DNA from 3 places in the Lacibacterium aquatile genome. Region 3 is predicted to be linked to each of the others. Evidence: predicted binding sites of a transcription regulator. Region 3 holds the regulator's gene; each other region holds the start of a gene.
What was found. Region 3 encodes PhoB, which activates phosphate uptake and scavenging genes when phosphate is short. Its sites were predicted from a motif close to TNTCATAAAACTGTCA; they were not measured.
Positions count from the first base shown of each region.

Region 1 (5,968 bases), on a different contig from region 3:
GCACGGCTTCCGCCAGCAGCAGGATCGCAAGCGCCTGACCATAGGCGGTCGGCTGGATCGGGATATCCTTATAGAACTGCAGGTCGCGGCCCATGCGCGTGCCGTAGGAGACGTTCAGCACGGTCCCCTGGGTATCGATATTCTGCAGCACGAGATCCAGGGCTTTGAGGCCCGCAACGCGGCCTTCCTCGCCGATCAGACCCAGGCGTGCCGCCTTCAGCAGGCCGTAGGCGAAACCGGCGGTGGCCGAGATTTCGATATAGGAGGTCGGATCGTCCAGCAGCGTGTGCCAGCCGCCATTGGCGTTCTGATATTTCAGCAGCGAGGCGATCTGGGACTTGAGAGTCTCCAGCAGGAACTCGCGCACACCCGGCTGGATGTCGGCGATATCGAGCAGATCCAGGATGCCGGCGGTGATCCAGGCATTGCCGCGCGCCCAGCGGGCGCGGGCGAAGTTGTGGTTCCCCTCGAAAGTCCAGCCATGGAACCAGAGGCCGGTCTCGGTATCGGTGAGGTAGCGGGCATGGACCAGGAACTGGCGGATCGCCTCTTCCTTCAGGTCGCTGCGGCCCGCGCGCTCGCCATAGGAGGCCAGGAACAGCGCCACCATGAACAGCGTATCGTCCCACAACTCGGCCGGGTTCACCCCGTCTGAGACGATGTGCTGGAAGCCCTGCTCCGGCGTGCGGGGCAGTTCCGTCATGATCTTATGCGCGAAACTATCGAGCGTCGGAACCCAGCGCGGATCCTTGGTCGCGCCCCAGAGCAGCGACAGGGTCAGCAGCGGGGCCGAGGTATTGACGTTCAGCTTCGGCAGACCCGCCTTGATGCGCCGGTCGTACCAATCCTCGATCACCTTGCGGTGCGCATCGTTGCCCGAGAACTCCCAATAGCGGAACAGGCCATAGAGCCCGACGCCCTGCGGCCATTCCCAGCTATCGAAGCTGATGTAATCGCCCGGCGTGCCATCGAGATTGGGCTCGTCGAACTGACCTTCATGTTTCAATTGGGTCATGCCCTCGACCAGCTTGTCGAGCTGGGCGATGACCACGGCGCGAGACGCCATAACCGTTCCTCCGAAACGCCGGTTGATCCGGCTGAAATCTTATCCGTGAAGAAGCATTGCACGATCTGCATAAAATCATCATCATGAAAGAAAATTGCAGAAATTGAGCAGATGGCCGACCACGACAAACGCCGCGACCTTCCTCCCCGTACCCGTCTTCAGGATATCGCCGCCCGCTGCGGCGCTTCGCCCAGCACCGTCTCCCGCGCCTTGGCAGGGAAACCCGGCGTGCGCGAGGATCTGCGGAAACTGATCCTGGAAGAGGCCCGCCGCGCCCGGTATCCCACGGGAGTCGGACTGGCGGGGGCAAAGGTACTGGTCGCGGTCTCCAACGTCGCCATGGCCGACTATGCCCGCAACCAGTTCACCTGGTATGTGCTGGAGGGGCTGAAGGAGCGCGCGGCGAGCGTGGAGGCGGAGATTATTCCGATGTCCCTGCATGACGGCGACACCAGCGCCCTGCGCGAGGCCATCGAAAAACAAGAGCCCCAGGGCGTGCTGCTGCTGACGCTCGATTCGCCAGCGATCATCGATGCGGTGCTGGAAATCGGCGTGCCTGCCGTGCTGGTCAATGGCTATGACCCCAGCATGAGCCTGTCGAGCGTCAGCCCAGCCAACCGGGCGGCGGCGCGGCTGGCCACCCAGCATCTGATCGACCATGGCCACCGTGACATCCTGTTCGCCCTGCGCCCCGGCCGCGTAACGATCCAGCGGCGTCTGGAAGGTTGGCGCGACGCCATGAACGAGGCGGGCTTGCCCTGTGGCGATGATCGGGTGCTGAAAGTCACCGACTGGGTGCCGGAACAGGCGGAGGCAGCCTTGGGTCATCACCTCGCCCATCGCGGCTTCGATTTCACGGCGGTCCTGTGCGCGGGCGACAGTCTGGCAGGCGGCATTCTAAAAGGATTGCAGGCACGCGACATCCCGGTGCCGGACAAGGTGTCGGTGATGGGGATGGACGATCTGCCGGTCGTGGAATTCTGGCAGCCGCCGCTCACCGCTATGCATCTGCCGGGGCGCGAGATGGGCGGCATCGCGCTCGATGTGCTTCAGGACGTCATGGTCCGCACCGACATGATGCCGAGGCGCGTGGAACTGGCGTGCAAGCTGGTTAGCAGGCAGTCGGTGGGCCGAGTTTAGTGCTGTCTACAATTTGCAGACAATATCGTCGCCTCTCGACGTCGTCCGAGGATCCATCTTTCAGTAAACCGCGTAGAAGTTAGAGGTTAGCGTTCGCGATGGATGCTCGGGTCAAGCCCGAGGATCACGAGCCTTTTTGTAAGTAGGGATCGTCACATAAACTTCGCAAAACTGACGTCTTGTCTCGTTTGATCGTCCTTAGGGTAGGCCGCTTATCTTTCCCAGGAGACGACAAAAATGACACGAAATCTGCTCATCGGTCTGGGGGCGGTGCTTTTATCCGTGACAGCTGTCCCGGGCATGGCCGATGTGACGTTATCGCCGCTGACGCGTTATGAGACGGGCGTTTTCGAGAAGGGCGCGGCCGAAATCTCGACCTTCGACAAGGACAGCAAGCGCCTGTTCGTCGTAAACGGCGCGACCGCGTCGGTTGATATTTTCGATATGTCTAATCCATCCAAGCTGGTGCCGGTCGGTAAGATCGACATCGCAGCCTATGGCGCGGGCGTCAACAGCGTGGCCTTCAAGAATGGCGTGCTGGCCGCCGCCATCGAAGCAAAGCCCAAGCAGCAGCCGGGTACCATCGCCTTCTTCAAGGCTGACGGTAGCTTCATCTCCAAAGTAACCGCAGGCGCCCTGCCGGACATGATCGGCTTCACCCCCAATGGCCGTTACGTCCTGACCGCCAATGAGGGCGAGCCGAACGACGCCTATGAAGATCCCGAGGGCTCGATCACCATCGTTGATCTGAAGAACGGTGCCGACAAGCTGACCGACGCCGACGTGAAACACGTCAATTTCCAGAAGATCGAGAAGGCGCCCGAAGGCGCGCGCATCGGCAAGCCGGGCCAGACGTTCGCTCAGGATGCGGAGCCGGAATATATCGCCTTCTCCCCTGACAGCCGCACCGCTTACGTGGGGCTGCAGGAAAACAACGCGCTGGCGATGATCGATATCGCTTCGGCTTCGCTGACCAAGGTCGTCGGCCTGGGCTTCCAGGACCATAAGGTCCATCCGCTCGACGCCAGCGACAAGGACGGCGGTATCAACATCAAGAATTGGCAGGTCAAGGGCGTCTATATGCCCGACACGCTGGCGGCCTTTGCCATCGACGGCAAGACCTACATCCTCTCGGCCAATGAAGGCGACGGCCGTGACTATAAGGCCTGGGGGGATGAGGAGCGGATCGCCAAGCTGAAGCTCGACCCCGCCGCTTTCCCGAATGCCGCCGAACTGCAGGACGGAAAGAACCTCGGCCGTCTGAAGGCGATCAAGACCCTGGGCGATGCCAATGGCGACGGTCTGCACGAGGAGATTTACGTCTATGGCGCCCGGTCGTTCTCGATCTGGGATGCCGACGGCAAGCAGGTTGCCGATAGCGGCGCCGACTTCGAAAAGATCACGGCCGAACGTTTCCCGGCCTATTTCAATTCCAGCAGGGACAGCGCCAAGCTCGATGACCGCAGCGACGACAAGGGTCCCGAACCCGAAGGCATCGCCGTGGGGCAGATCGATGGCAAGACCTATGCCTTCATCGGTCTGGAGCGCATGGGCGGCGTCATGATCTATGACGTCTCGACCCCCGCCAAGCCACGCTTCATCGACTATGTCACCAGCCGCGACTTCACGGGCGATCACAAGGGCGGCAAGGCAGGCGATCTTGCCCCCGAAGGCCTGCTGTTCATCGGCGCCAGCGACAGCCCCAACGGCAAACCGCTGCTGGTCGTCACCAGCGAAGTCAGCGGCTCTACGGCGGTATTCGAGGTTGTGAAGAAGTAGGTATTGAGTGTGTGTAGGAAATCCCGCCCTTCGGGGCGGGGTTTTGTATCGGGCTTTTCAAGCAGATCTCGTCAGCCTCGAATCAAGTCCGAGGATGACGAGATTTTGTTTGATCAGCCTAAGCCCCGACCGTCTTGACCATCAGACGGTCCAGGATGCCGACATCGAACGCCTCTTTGATCGGTGGCGTTATCGCGGCCAATCGCTCGATTTCGGCTTCGATAAAACCCTGTAGCGCCGGAATGGCAGGGGCGGCTTCGGCTTCCCCGACATGGCGTTTACGGTCTATCAGATCGTCAATGGCGCGGCGGAGTTCCTTGTCCTTTACCAGCGCATCAACCAGATCCTGGAAGGCCATCGGCACAATACCGCGTCCCTGTTCGATCCAGGCTGCCGCCAACAGGGGGCGTAGGGCGTAGAGATATTTCTTCAAGCGGATACGAGGGGCGGACAGATGCTCCCGATGCGTCCGCCGTCCCATATTGAAATAATGGTGGAAGGAATTTTGCGGCCGATGGGTCGCCTCGGCTGCTGCCTGTATATCGGCAAGAAAGACCGGATCTGCCCGATACACCACCGGCGAGGAGAGCCATTCTATCAGGGTGGCATTACCTTTCTTCAAGAGCCCGAGGGCCTTGCGCAGATCCCAGCCGTTGATATCCAGAACTTCGGTAAGCGGTTCCTCGATCACATCCCGCTGTGGGTCGATCCTCAGATACCACTCCAGCCGGTGCACATAGAGAAACCGCACATCATAGTCGCTATCCGGCGAAGCAAAACCCCAGCCACGACTGCCCGATTCGCAGGCGAAAAGGATGCGCACAGCGTGTGTATGTTCGATCTGCGTCAGGCGCGCCTGGATATCTTCGCGAATCGCCGGATCGATCGGATGGGCGTCAGCGTTTTGCATAGGCCTTCGCTAGCTGGGCTCCCAGGCGTGCGTTGTTCTCGACCAGACGGATGTTGGTCGCGAGCGAGGTGCCGCCGGTCAGTTCCGACACGCGGGCCAGCAGGAAGGGCGTTTCGGCCTTGCCGGTGATGCCCTGTTGGCGGGCCTCGGCCAGGGCCTGATCGATGGCGGTGGTGATCTTTTCCTGCGGCATGGCGAATTCGGCAGGAACCGGATTGGCGATGACGATGCCGCCCGACAGGCCCAGATCCCATTTCGCGGCCATGATCGCCGCGATCTCTTCGACCTTGTCCGCACGGTGGTCGACCTTCAGGCCGGAAGTCGGGGTATAGAAGGCCGGGAAGTCCGCCGTCTGCCAGCCGATGACCGGCACGCCTTGGGTTTCGAGATATTCCAACGTCTTGGGCAGATCCAGGATCGACTTGGCCCCAGCGCAGACCACGGCCACTTCGGTGCGCGACAGTTCGGTCAGATCGGCCGAGATGTCGAAGCTGGTTTCGGCTCCGCGATGCACGCCGCCGATACCGCCGGTCACAAAAATCCGGATCCCGGCCAGACGTGCGCCAATCATGGTCGCCGACACGGTGGTTGCCCCCGGCTTGCCGGTCGCGAGCGCCACAGGTAGATCGCGGCGCGAGAGCTTGGCGATCTCGGCACCATGGCCCATGCGTTCCAGCGCCTCGTCATCCAGGCCGATGCGGATCTTGCCGTCCAGGACAGCGATTGTGGCGGGAATCGCACCGCCATCGCGCAGGATCTGCTCCACCGCGCGGGCGGTTTCCACATTCTGCGGATAGGGCATGCCGTGGCTGATGATCGTCGATTCCAAGGCGACGACCGGCCGACCTTCGGCGATGGCATCGGCAACCTCGGTGTGGATCTGGATCAGCGACGACATATTAAGCTCCAATCTTGGTCAAGGTCCGCCCGGCGGCATCCATGCCCGCCTGCACGGCGTCCATCATGCCGACCCCTTTGGCCAGGGCGGACAGGGTTCCGGCGATCAACGAATCGCCCGCCCCGGTTTCATCGGTAATATCTTCAAGCCGCAGGCGCGGCGTCAGGGCTTCGCG
Region 1 is NZ_JBHUIP010000003.1:262,517-268,484, forward strand. Features, by position in the region: gene bglB (beta-galactosidase BglB) at 1-1,066, opposite strand, end outside; gene ACFSM5_RS03210 (LacI family DNA-binding transcriptional regulator) at 1,178-2,206, shown strand; gene ACFSM5_RS03215 (choice-of-anchor I family protein) at 2,444-3,985, shown strand; gene ACFSM5_RS03220 (nucleotidyltransferase domain-containing protein) at 4,104-4,895, opposite strand; gene ACFSM5_RS03225 (pseudouridine-5'-phosphate glycosidase) at 4,882-5,793, opposite strand; gene ACFSM5_RS03230 (carbohydrate kinase family protein) at 5,795-5,968, opposite strand, start outside.
Region 1: a site for PhoB is predicted at 2,368-2,383, ahead of ACFSM5_RS03215 (choice-of-anchor I family protein). Genes of this name have one in related genera too.

Region 2 (5,968 bases), on a different contig from region 3:
GGAGGTCTGCACCCATCTTCGGCCGGATCCCGGGTCAGGCCCGGGATGACAGATTTTGTTTGTTGCCCGCCACTCAGGCGACTCTGGAATCACGCTCCAGGAAAGCGTGGCAGCAGGTCGTTGGCAGGGTGCCAGGCCCGAGAGATGCCAAAAATGCCGACGGCGATCAGCTGCTGCTCTCGCTTTTCGTCCAGAATCGGGACACCGAGCAGCCCGATGCCGCCGGACACAAGCGGAATTTCCCGATAGATCGGGTGCCTGGATGCGTCGGCTCCCTGCCAGCCCCCCCAAGATGGGGGAAATCCCTGGCAGAACCACGCCCAGCCCGCCGCGATATTCCAGCCCGACCCCTGCCGATAATTCCGCGAAACCCGGTAAATCCCCCTCCTCCACCGCACGCGCCCAGGCGACCAAAAGCTCCGCATGTCCGGGATGCTGCAACTTTTGCAGATAGGGTCTCTCCGCAATTGCCAGTGCGAAGACAAGAGAGTCAGAAAGGGAGTTGAGTGACATACCGAAAGACCGCACGACCGGTTGATGCGATTACCGGACTATGCCATCACAAGATGAATGATGACAATAATCATCATAAAGATGATTATAAGCCGTGGCCCGACAGTCGCATATGCCGAAAACATTCGGCATGCAATCTCATGACATCCTTGCCAAAAATCTGCGCATGCTCCGTGCCGGGGCGGGGCTGAGCCAGGAGGATCTGGCCGACTTGGCTCAGGTCGACCGCACCTATATTGGCGGTCTGGAACGTTCCGTCCGCAATCCCACGCTTGCCGTCATCGAACGGATCGCCAGGGCCTTGGGTGTCGAGCCGTACGAACTGCTGCGACCGGGCCGAGAGTAGCCCCAGTCTGCAAGACCATTGCGCCGTCGGTTCCCCGATGGCATCCTCTGCTCACTTTAAACCCGAGACGGAAAGGAGGGCTGCGACATGAAGACGTTTTTCCGGCACCATCGCCAGCGCGGCCCCGTTCACGCCCTGCAGATGCGTTTGCAGGGCTGATCAGAGTACGGGATTAGAAGCTCCCCTGGTCTGCCCTTTGATGGGCGCGTTACCACGCGTCCCTTGATCCTTACCGAGCGTTCAAGCTCGGCAGACCAGAGATACCCCCCATGACTCTTATCGCTCTCCGCAATCTCGGCGTAACGCTGGGCAATCCGCTTTTCACCGGCCTCGACCTTTCCATCGATGCAGGTAATCGCCTGGGCATCATCGCCGCCAACGGGCGCGGCAAATCCACCCTGCTGCGCTGTATCGCGGGCACGGCTGAAAGCACCACCGGCGATATTATCAAGGCGCGCGGCCTGGAAATCGGCCATGTCGAACAGCATGTGCCGGATCGCCTGATGGGCATGAGCCTGCGGGCCGCCGTCCTGGACGCCCTGCCGCCCGAGCAGGCGGAAATGGAGGAATGGCGCGTCGATGTCATTCTCGACGCGCTCTCGGTTCCCCTCGACTTCCACGACAAGCGGCTGGCCGAGCTTTCAGGCGGCTGGCAGCGCACGACCCTGCTGGCCCGCGTCGCGGTGCTGGAACCCGACGCCCTGCTGCTGGACGAGCCGACCAACCACCTGGATCTCGACCGCATCGCCAAGCTGGAAGCCTGGCTGAAGGGCCTGCCGCGCGAACTGCCGGTACTAATCGCCAGCCATGACCGCGCCTTCCTGGATGCGGTGACCAACCGGACGCTGTTCCTGCGGCCCGAGGCTTCAAAGGATTTCGCCCTGCCCTACAGCCGGGCGCGGGCGGCCTTGGCGGAGGTGGATGATGCCGATGCCAAACGCTACGAGAAGGATATGAAAACCGCCGATCAATTGCGCAGACAGGCGGCCAAGCTCAACAACATCGGCATCAATTCCGGCAGCGATCTGCTGGTGGTGAAGACCAAGCAGCTGAAGGAGCGCGCGGAAAAGCTGGAAACCGCGTCGCGGCCCGCCCATCAGGAACGATCCGCCGGGGCCATCAAGCTCGCCAATAGCGGAACGCACGCCAAGGTCCTGATCACCCTGGAAGACCAGATGGTGGAGACACCGGACGGCAAGCCGCTGTTCCGCACCGGTCGCCTGTTCATCCGCCAGGGTGACCGGATCGCATTGCTGGGCCGCAATGGCACCGGCAAGACGCGCCTTGTCTCCAAACTCCGCACGGCCATCGAGGGAACGGGACAGGACGACATCAAAGTCACCCCGTCCCTGGTGCTGGGATATGCCGATCAGGCGCTGGCGACCCTGCCCGATCAGCAAAGCCCGATGGATATCCTGCTGAAGCGCTTTTCGCTGGGTGAGCAGCGGGCACGCAGCCTGCTGGCCGGGGCAGGCATCGCGGTTGACCGGCAGGCCAAGCCGTCCAGCAATCTCTCCGGCGGGCAGAAAGCGCGCCTCGGCATGCTGGTACTCCGGCTGACCGAGCCGAACTTCTACCTGCTCGACGAACCGACCAACCATCTGGATATCGAAGGGCAGGAAGCGCTGGAGGACGAGTTGCTGGATCACCAGGCCAGTTGTCTGCTGGTCTCCCATGACCGCAGCTTTGTGCGCACCGTCGCCAATCGTTTCTGGCTGATCGAGAAGAAGCGGCTGGTCGAAGTCGACGGGCCGGAAGAGTTCTTCGCGTTATTTGGCGGATAGGCCCAGTGTCGGGTTTCCTCTGTTCCTCAGGCGGAAACCCGACCATTCGGTCAGCATGTCATGAAAACGTCACATTCCGTGCTGGTATCCGTCATCACGGCGAGCTACCGTAAAATTCATCGCAACCATTTCTTAACCAGTGGATGGACCTCCCATGCGCCGCTCCTCTCTTGTGCTCGCCCTCCTCGCCGGATCGCTCCTGGCGGGCGTCGCCAACGCCCAGACCGCCAAGCTGCGCATCATGGAGACCTCAGACCTCCACACCAATCTGGTGAACTACGACTACTATAAAGATGCCGAAGCCCATGATTTCGGCTTCTCAAAGACCGCCACGGTCATCCGCCAGACCCGCGCCGAAGTGCAGAACAGCCTGCTGATCGATTGCGGCGACCTGCTGCAGGGCACGCCCCTGGCCGATTATGTCGCCAAGGTGAAGGGCCTGAAGGAAGGCGAAGTTCACCCGATGTATGCCGCGATGAACGCGCTCGGCTATGACGTCGCCTCCTTCGGCAACCATGAATTCAACTATGGCCTGCCCTTCATCGAAAACGCCGTGAAGGGCGCCAAATTCCCCTATTCCGCCGCCAATATCTTCAAGGGTTCGACCCAGGAACATTGGTCACGCCCCTACGTCATGCTGGAGCGGACCTTCAAGGACGACACCGGCGCCGATCAGAAGATGAAGATCGCCGTGATCAGCGCGGTGCCGCCGCAGATCATGCAGTGGGACAAGGGCCATCTGGAAGGCAAGCTCAACACCACCGACATCATCGATGCGGTTGAAAAGATGGTGCCGGTCGTGCGTCAGGCCGGTGCAGATCTCGTCATTGTTGCTGCCCATACCGGCATCGGCATTCCTGACACCAAGAAGGGCGACATGGCCGAAAACGTCGGCTATGCCCTGACCCTGCTGCCGGGCATCGACGTTGTTCTGACCGGCCACCAGCATCTCTCCTTCCCCGGCGGCTTCAAGGATCTGCCCAACACCGATGCGACCCGCGGTCTTGTGAACGGCAAGCCGGTGTCGATGCCGGGCTTCTGGGGCAGCCACCTCGGCGTGATCGACATCCAGCTGGCCAAGAAGGACGGCAAATGGACGGTGGCCGATGCCGCCTCTACCCTGCGCCCGATCTCCAAGCGCGACGAAAACCGCAAGATCGTCCCGCTGGTCGAGAATGACGCCGAAGTCATGGCGATGGCCAAGCAGATCCATGAGGAAACGCTGAAGTACATCCGCGCGCCGTTTGGCAAGATCGAAGCGCCGATCTTCTCCTACTTCTCGCTGGTCCAGGACGATCCCTCCGTGCAGATCGTCTCCGATGCGCAGATCTGGTACGCCAAGAAGGCGCTGAAGGGCACCAAGTACGAAAGCCTGCCGATCCTGTCGGCAGCAGCCCCCTTCAAGGCCGGTGGCCGTGGCGGCGCCAACTATTACACCGACGTCGCAGCCGGCGAGATCGCAATCAAGAACGCCAACGATCTCTACCTCTATCCGAACACCCTGCAGATCGTGACCATGAACGGCGCAGGCGTGCGCGAATGGCTGGAAATGTCGGTCGGCATCTTCAACAAGATCGACGCGACCAAGACAGAGCCGCAGAACGTCATCGACAATGGCTTCCCCAGCTTCAACTTCGACGTCATCGATGGCGTGACCTATGAGGTCGACCTGACCCAGGCCCGCCGCTATGACAACGACGGCAAGCTGGTGGCCGCCGATGCCCGCCGCATCAAGAATCTCTCCTTCGGCGGCAAGCCCATCGACGACAAGCAGGAGTTCGTCGTCGTCACCAACAACTACCGTGCCTCGGGCGGCGGTAAGTTCCCCGGCGTCGACGGCAAGAACGTGATCCTGCAGAGCCCGGACGAAAACCGTCAGGTGCTGATCGACTACATCTCGGAAAAGAAAACCGTGAACCCGTCGGCTGACAAGAACTGGAGCTTCGCCAAGGTCGGCAAGCCGGTCACCATCGTCTTCGACAGCTCCGCCACGGCCGAAAAATACCTCGGCAACATCAAGGGCTCCTCGAAGATCGGCGATGGCGAGAACGGCTTTGTGCGCTATGGCCTGAAGCTCGATTAAGCTTCGAAAGCGCTTTTAGCGGACGAGTTTGGAAATAAGCGAAAGCCGGGAACCCTCCCGGCTTTCGTATTTTTTGAATGCATTCTAGAATCGAGCCATGAGCCTACCTGAAGACGATCTTGTCGAACGCCGCACCTATGCGCCCGGAGCGACCATCCTTGCCGAGGGCGATGCCGCCGACAGCTTCTTCCTGATCGAGCGCGGCGAGGTCGAGGTCACCAAGACCGGCCCCGATGGCGCCCATCGCCTGGGTCGCATGGGCGAAGGCGATATCTTCGGGGAAATGGCGCTGATCGACGACAGCCCGCGTAGCGCTTCGGTGGTCGCGCTGAAGCCGACCGTCTGCCGTCTCTTCCCGCGCTCGATTCTCGAGGAAAGCGTCAAGGGCTCCAACGGCCTTGTCCGCAATATCCTCAATCTCTTTGTGCGCAACCTGCGCCATTCGACCAATCTTCAGGTCGAAAACCGCCGCCTCCTGCGCGAACTCACCGACTTCAAGGATCGATTGACCGACGAGTTGGATGTCGCCCGCCATATGCAGATGGAACTGGCGCCACCCGCCGATGAATGGGGCGAGCTTGGCCAGCGTGCAGGCATCGACCTCTCTGCCGTCTTCGAGCCTTCGTCTGAAGTCGGCGGCGATCTCTGGTCGGCCTTCCCGGTGGGCGACCATGGCGTCGGCCTGTTCCTGGGCGACCTGACCGGCCATGGCGTGGTAGCGGCCGTGAATGCTTTCCGCCTGCACACCCTGCTCGGCACCCTGTCCCATGTGGCGGACGATCCCGGCGTCTTCCTGACCGCCCTCAATCAGCGCCTGGCCAACATCCTGCCGCTTGGGCAGTTCGCGGTTGCCGCCTATGCCGTCATCCAGCCGGGCAAGCCGCTTGCCTATGCCGCCGCCGGTTGGGAGTGCGCCTTGATCCATGCACCGGACGGCAGTGAAACCCCCTTGTTCGGCGACGGGCTGCCGCTCGGTATTTCCAGCGACGAAAGCTATCGCACCAGCCATTTCGAGTTTCAGCCGGGCGCCCATCTGCTGATCTATTCCGACGCCCTGTCCGAAGCCTACAAAGGAAGCGAACGGATCACCGATGCCGACCTGTCGGCAACCCGCTCGACCGCCCTTGCCGCGCAGCAGGATGTGCCGGGCGTCTGGATGGCGGGCCTGCGGGACCTAGGCATCCGCCCCCTCGACGACGACCTCACCATCGTGTGCGCCACAAGACGCTGAGGCGTCTTGTG
Region 2 is NZ_JBHUIP010000003.1:104,613-110,580, reverse strand. Features, by position in the region: gene ACFSM5_RS02420 (hypothetical protein) at 90-230, opposite strand; gene ACFSM5_RS02415 (helix-turn-helix domain-containing protein) at 644-859, shown strand; gene ACFSM5_RS02410 (ABC-F family ATP-binding cassette domain-containing protein) at 1,129-2,643, shown strand; gene ACFSM5_RS02405 (bifunctional 2',3'-cyclic-nucleotide 2'-phosphodiesterase/3'-nucleotidase) at 2,798-4,726, shown strand; gene ACFSM5_RS02400 (PP2C family protein-serine/threonine phosphatase) at 4,824-5,957, shown strand.
Region 2: a site for PhoB is predicted at 2,700-2,715, ahead of ACFSM5_RS02405 (bifunctional 2',3'-cyclic-nucleotide 2'-phosphodiesterase/3'-nucleotidase). Genes of this name have one in related genera too.

Region 3 (5,968 bases):
GTACCCGGTCCTCGCTTTCCTGTTTGGCACCGAATGGTCGCCGCAGACTGCGATCCGTGCCGATCAGGTTGGCTCGTCGGGTGCCTTCGGCTTCCTGCCGCTGCTCTATGGCACCATGATGATCACCGTGATCGCGATGATCATTGCGGTGCCGGTCGGACTGATGAGCGCGATCTATATGGCCGACTATGCGACGCCCCGGATTCGTGCCGTTGCCAAGCCCGCCCTTGAAGTGCTGGCCGGTATTCCGTCAGTCGTCTATGGCTTCTTCGCGGCCCTGACCGTGGCTCCGGCGATCCGGAACGTGGGTGTGTTCTTCAAGGACCCCGTCGTCAGTATCGATTGGACCCAGACCCTGTTCGGGATCTTCAGTGCCTTCGGCACCCTGACCTTCCGGCTGCCCTTCAGCTTTGATCTCGATATCGCGGGTGAAAGCGCGCTTGCCGCTGGCCTGGTCATGGGGATCATGATCGTTCCCTATATCTCCTCGCTGGCCGACGACGTCATTCATGCGGTGCCGCAGAGCCTGCGCCACGGTGCCTATGGCCTGGGGTCGACCAAGTCGGAGACCATCCGTCAGGTGGTGCTGCCCGCAGCGCTGCCGGGTATAGTCGCCGCCGTCATGCTGGCCGTGAGCCGCGCGATTGGCGAGACGATGATCGTGGCGATGGCGGCCGGTCTTGCCGCAGGCGACTTCGACTTCAATCCGCTGAAAGCCGTCACCACCATCACCGTCCAGATTGCGACGCTGCTGGTCGGTGACCAGGAATTCGACAGCCCTAAGACGCTGTCGGTCTTTGCCCTGGGTCTGGTGCTCTTCTGCGTGACCCTGACCCTCAACTTCATCGCCCTTCGGGTGGTGCGCAAGTATCGAGAGAAATATGACTGATCTCGTCGATCGCCGGACCGGGGCCCATACCTCGGACGATGCCGCCAAGCGCCTGGCGAAGCGCTATGCCTCCGAGCGGAACTTCCGTGCCCTCGGTCTTGGGGCGGTTATGTTCGCCATCGCCGCCCTGGCTATGCTGCTCTACACCATCATCTCGGACGGCTATTCGGCCTTCGTGACGACGAATGTCACTGTCACCGCCCAGATCGACGCCGAACTCGTCGATCCGAACGGCAAGCGTGAGCTGAATGATCTGCGTCGCGGCGACTATATCAATGTCGCCCGCCGCGCGATCCGCGCCGATCTGCCCGAGGTGACCGCCCGCCAGGATCTGCGCGAGCTGTATGCCCTGCTGTCCGATGGTGCCTCGGTCATGATCCGCGACAGGGTTCTGAAGGACCCGTCGCTGATCGGTCAAAGCATCACGCTGAAGGTGCCGGTGTCCTCCGATATCGACATGTTCAACAAGGGACGTATCGAGGAAAGCGATATCGCCAGCGGTAACGCCCGCATCACGCCCAAGCAGCTGGGTTACTACAAGCAGCTCGACGCCAGGGGCCTGATCTCCACCGATTTCAACGGCTGGTTCCTCTCCAGCGGCGATAGCCGTCAGCCTGAGCTGGCCGGTGTCTGGGGCTCGGTTATCGGCTCTATCCTGACCCTGGCGATCACCCTGGCCCTGGCTTTCCCGCTGGGTGTCGCGGCGGCGGTATACCTCGAAGAATTCGCCCCGAAGAACAAATGGACGGATCTGATCGAGGTCAATATCAACAACCTCGCCGCTGTCCCCTCCATCGTCTTCGGCTTGCTAGGTCTTGCGGTTTTCCTGCAGTTCTTCGGTCTGCCGCGCTCGGCCCCGCTGGCCGGTGGTGTGGTGCTGGCGCTGATGAGCCTGCCCATCATCATCATCGCGTCCCGCGCCGCCCTGCGCGCCGTTCCCCCGTCGATCCGTCAGGCCGCGATGGGCCTGGGCGCCAGCCGACTGCAGGTGGTGACGCACCATGTGCTGCCGCTGGCGATGCCCGGCATCCTGACCGGCACGATCCTGGCGCTGGCCCATGCCTTGGGTGAAACCGCCCCGCTGCTGATGATCGGCATGGTCGCCTTCATCGTCGATACGCCCCATAGCGTGACGGATGCGGCAACTGTCCTGCCGGTGCAGATCTACCTCTGGGCAGACAGTCCGGAGCGCGGATTTGTCGAAAAAACTTCGGCAGCCATCATGGTGCTGCTGGCCTTCCTGCTGGCGATGAATGCCATCGCTATCTTCCTGCGCAAAAAATTCGAACGTAAGTGGTGATCCGATGACGCTCCACGCCGCCAAATCGACCGGCAAGCCGACCAAGATGAAGGCTGTCGATGTCGAGGTCTTCTACGGCGAAAAGCCAGCCTTGAAGAAGGTTGCGCTCGATGTGCACGAGAATGAAGTTACGGCTCTGATCGGCCCCTCGGGTTGCGGCAAGTCGACCTTCCTGCGCACGTTGAACCGCATGAACGACGTGATCGAAGGATGTCGGGTCAAGGGTCAGATCACCCTCGACAACCAGGATATCTATGATCCTTCGATCGACGTGGTGCAGCTACGCGCCCGGGTCGGGATGGTCTTCCAGAAGCCCAACCCCTTCCCCAAGTCGATCTACGACAATGTCGCCTATGGCCCGCGCATCCATGGTCTGGTGCGCACCAAGGAAGAGACGGACGAGGTTGTGCAGCGTTCGCTGGAGCGCGCTGGCCTGCACAAGGAAGTGAAGGATCGCCTGCATGAAAGCGGTACCTCGCTTTCCGGCGGTCAGCAACAGCGTCTGTGTATCGCCCGCGCCATCGCGGTCGATCCGGAAGTCATTCTGATGGATGAGCCGTGCTCGGCCCTCGATCCGATTGCCACGGCCCGTATCGAAGAACTGATCGACGAGCTGCGCACCAACTACACCATCGTGATCGTCACCCATTCGATGCAGCAGGCCGCGCGCGTCTCCCAGCGCACTGCCTTCTTCCATCTGGGCGATCTGGTGGAAGTGGGCGATACCGCGCAGATCTTCACCAACCCCTCGGACGAGCGCACCCAGGGTTATATTACCGGCCGCTTCGGCTGATCCCGAAAGGACTTCCCATGTCGAACGACCATATCGTCCGCTCCTTCGATGAAGAATTGAAGCGTCTGGCGCAGTCGATCAGCCAGATGGGCGGCCTTGTCGAGGCAGCCCTGGCGCAGGCGATTACGGCGCTGTCCAAGCGTGACAGCCAGCTGGCAAGCGCGGTTGTCGGTGCCGATCAGCGCATCGATACCCTGCAGAGCGAAATCGACGACCAGGTGGTCCGCCTGCTGGCGCTGCGTCAGCCGATGGCCTCGGACCTGCGGACCGTCATCGCTTCGCTGCGGATCGCGAACGAGCTGGAGCGCATCGGTGACTACGCGGCGAACCTCGCCAAACGTACAATCGCCTTGAACTCGGCCCCCTCGATGCGCCCGACGGCGGCTGTCATCCGCCTCGGCAAGCAGGTGCAGAGCGTCATCCAGGAGACCCTGGATGCCTTCGCCCAGGGCGATGCGACCAAGGCCCAGGCCGTGCGCGACGGCGATCTTGAGATCGACGAGCTCTACACCAGCATCTTCCGCGAACTTCTGACCTACATGATGGAAGACCCGCGCAACATCACCCCCTGCACCCATATCCTCTTCATGGCGAAGAATCTGGAACGGGTGGGTGATCACGCGACAAATATCGCGGAAACGGTCTATTTCATCGTAAAAGGCCAGCATATGCCCGCCGATCGCCCCAAGAGCGATGTTTCCAGCCTGACCATGGTCGATGCCACCGGTCTCGCCACCGTCCTTGACAAGGAAGCTCACTGATGTCGCCGGTTACGCCTCTGGTCCTGGTGGTGGAAGACGAGATTTCGATCTCCACCCTGCTACGGTACAACCTGGAACGTGAAGGTTTTCGTGTCGTCGAAGCGATGGATGGCGAAGAAGCCCTGATCGTCGCCGCCGAACAGAATCCGGATCTGGTGCTGCTCGACTGGATGCTGCCGATGCTGTCGGGCATCGAGGTCTGCCGCCGTCTGCGTCGGCTGCCCTCGGCCCGCACCACGCCGATCATCATGCTGACCGCCCGCGGCGAGGAAGCGGACAAGATCCGCGGTCTCGACAGCGGCGCCGACGATTATGTCACCAAGCCCTTCTCGGTCACCGAACTGGTTGCCCGCGTGAAGGCGGTTCTGCGCCGTACCCGCCCGAGTGTGGATGGCGACGTGCTGGCCTTTGCCGACGTGATCCTGGATCTCGTCGCCCACCGTGTCCGCCGCAATACCCGCGATGTGCATCTGGGGCCGACCGAGTTCCGCCTGCTGCGCTATCTGATGGAGCATCCGGGCCGCGTCTTCTCCCGCGAACAGCTGTTGGATTCGGTCTGGGGATCGGATGTCTATGTCGAGCCGCGCACGGTCGATGTGCATATCCGTCGCCTGCGCAAGGCACTGAACGGCGATGGCGAGATGGATATCGTCCGCACGGTCCGCTCGGCCGGTTATGCCCTCGACGAAACGGTTCCGGCGCGGGTCTGACCGCTAGCGCCGGAAGATAAACCGGCTCCAGAAGACCCCGGGCCGGGCTTGTGTATCGGCCCGCCGGTCGTTGTGCTGGACCGTGGTAAGGCCAAGGCCGATGGCATCCGCCAGCACTTCGCTGTCGGCAATTTCGAACATGCGCCGTCCCTCGGGCACCGGCCCATGGCGTACCGTCATCGCCAGAATGCCGCCCGGCGCCAGCAGCTCCGCCAACCTGGGCATGGCGGCAACCCGCTCCTCGCGGGTCAGATGCATCCAGACGGCGGTCATCAGCACCATCTGTGCCTGACCGGCATAAGGCTGCAGGCTCGCAAGAGTGGGCAGACCATCGTCGATCCAGGTGATGGCCGGATCCGGGTGGAGGCGCTGGGCATGGGCGCGCAGTTCGGCTGTCGGCTCGACGGCAACGCAGGTCCAGCCGTGGGCCGCCAACCAACCGACATCCCGACCCGTTCCGGCACCAATGTCGATTGCCAGACCAGGTGCGGGCAGGAAGGGGATCAGGTCGGCCTGGGTATCCTCGAACCGCAGCTTTTCATACTGGATTGCCAGTTTATCGGCCTCGTTGGCGTAACCGGCATTGCTGGTCAGTTCAGGCATAGTGGCGCTCCGCCAGTTCAGCGGCGAGGGCCGCGCCGACCAGCACGATGATCCAGAGGATGAAGAGCCACAGCTGCAGCAGCGGGATGGCGGCGAGCGCGCCATAGATCAGGTTCTGCACCGGGGAGACGATAGCGTACCAGCCGAAGATCACCTTGGCGGCCTGCAGCAGACCGGCGGCGAAGGCGGCGCCAATGGCGGCTGCTTTGACCGGCGGACGCGGGCGCGGGAACACCAGATACATCAGCAGAAACGTCATGAAGCCGATGACCGGCGTCGCGGTATGAGACAGCACGGAGCCGGGAATGATGTCGGCCCTGGTCAGGACCGAGGTGGCCGCCCAGCCGCTGACCGCTGCCAGTAGCGGCATTGCCAACAGGATGCCGGGGACCAGCAGCATGCGACGCCTCCAGGATGGGCGCTTCTCTTGCCGCCAGACGTCCGCGACGGCAGCTTCGATCTCGATCAACAGAAGAACAGCGGCGAGCCCCAGGACCGGCAGCATGATCGCGGGCAGTGAGGCTGCGTTGACGATGAAGAGGTCGAGCTGCTGATCTAGCGTCGCCGACACGCCCGGCACGAAGCTATCCAGGATGAAACGGCGGGCAGGCGCGACCAGCGGACCGATGCCGCTCACTCCCGAAATCATGCCAAAAGCGAGGGTGGCAAGCGGCACCATGGCTAGCATGGTGGTAAAGGCCAGGGATCCGGCCAGCACCAAGCCGCGCTCGCCCAGAAACCGCCGCCAGGCAGCTATCGGAATGGCGATGAAAAGCGGCATCACGCCGCGCGGCTGGTGGTCTTGGCCTGCCGTGCGCGTGCCGCTGCCCCGAATTCCCGGAACAGCGCCAGCGAGAGGGGATTCTCCAGAACCTTATATTCAGGATGCCACTGCACCGAATAGGCGAAGGC
Region 3 is NZ_JBHUIP010000016.1:205,390-211,357, reverse strand. Features, by position in the region: gene pstC (phosphate ABC transporter permease subunit PstC) at 1-889, shown strand, start outside; gene pstA (phosphate ABC transporter permease PstA) at 882-2,189, shown strand; gene pstB (phosphate ABC transporter ATP-binding protein PstB) at 2,194-2,982, shown strand; gene phoU (phosphate signaling complex protein PhoU) at 3,000-3,743, shown strand; gene phoB (phosphate regulon transcriptional regulator PhoB) at 3,743-4,453, shown strand; gene ACFSM5_RS20460 (class I SAM-dependent methyltransferase) at 4,457-5,056, opposite strand; gene ACFSM5_RS20455 (YhjD/YihY/BrkB family envelope integrity protein) at 5,049-5,837, opposite strand; gene ACFSM5_RS20450 (gamma-glutamyl-gamma-aminobutyrate hydrolase family protein) at 5,837-5,968, opposite strand, start outside.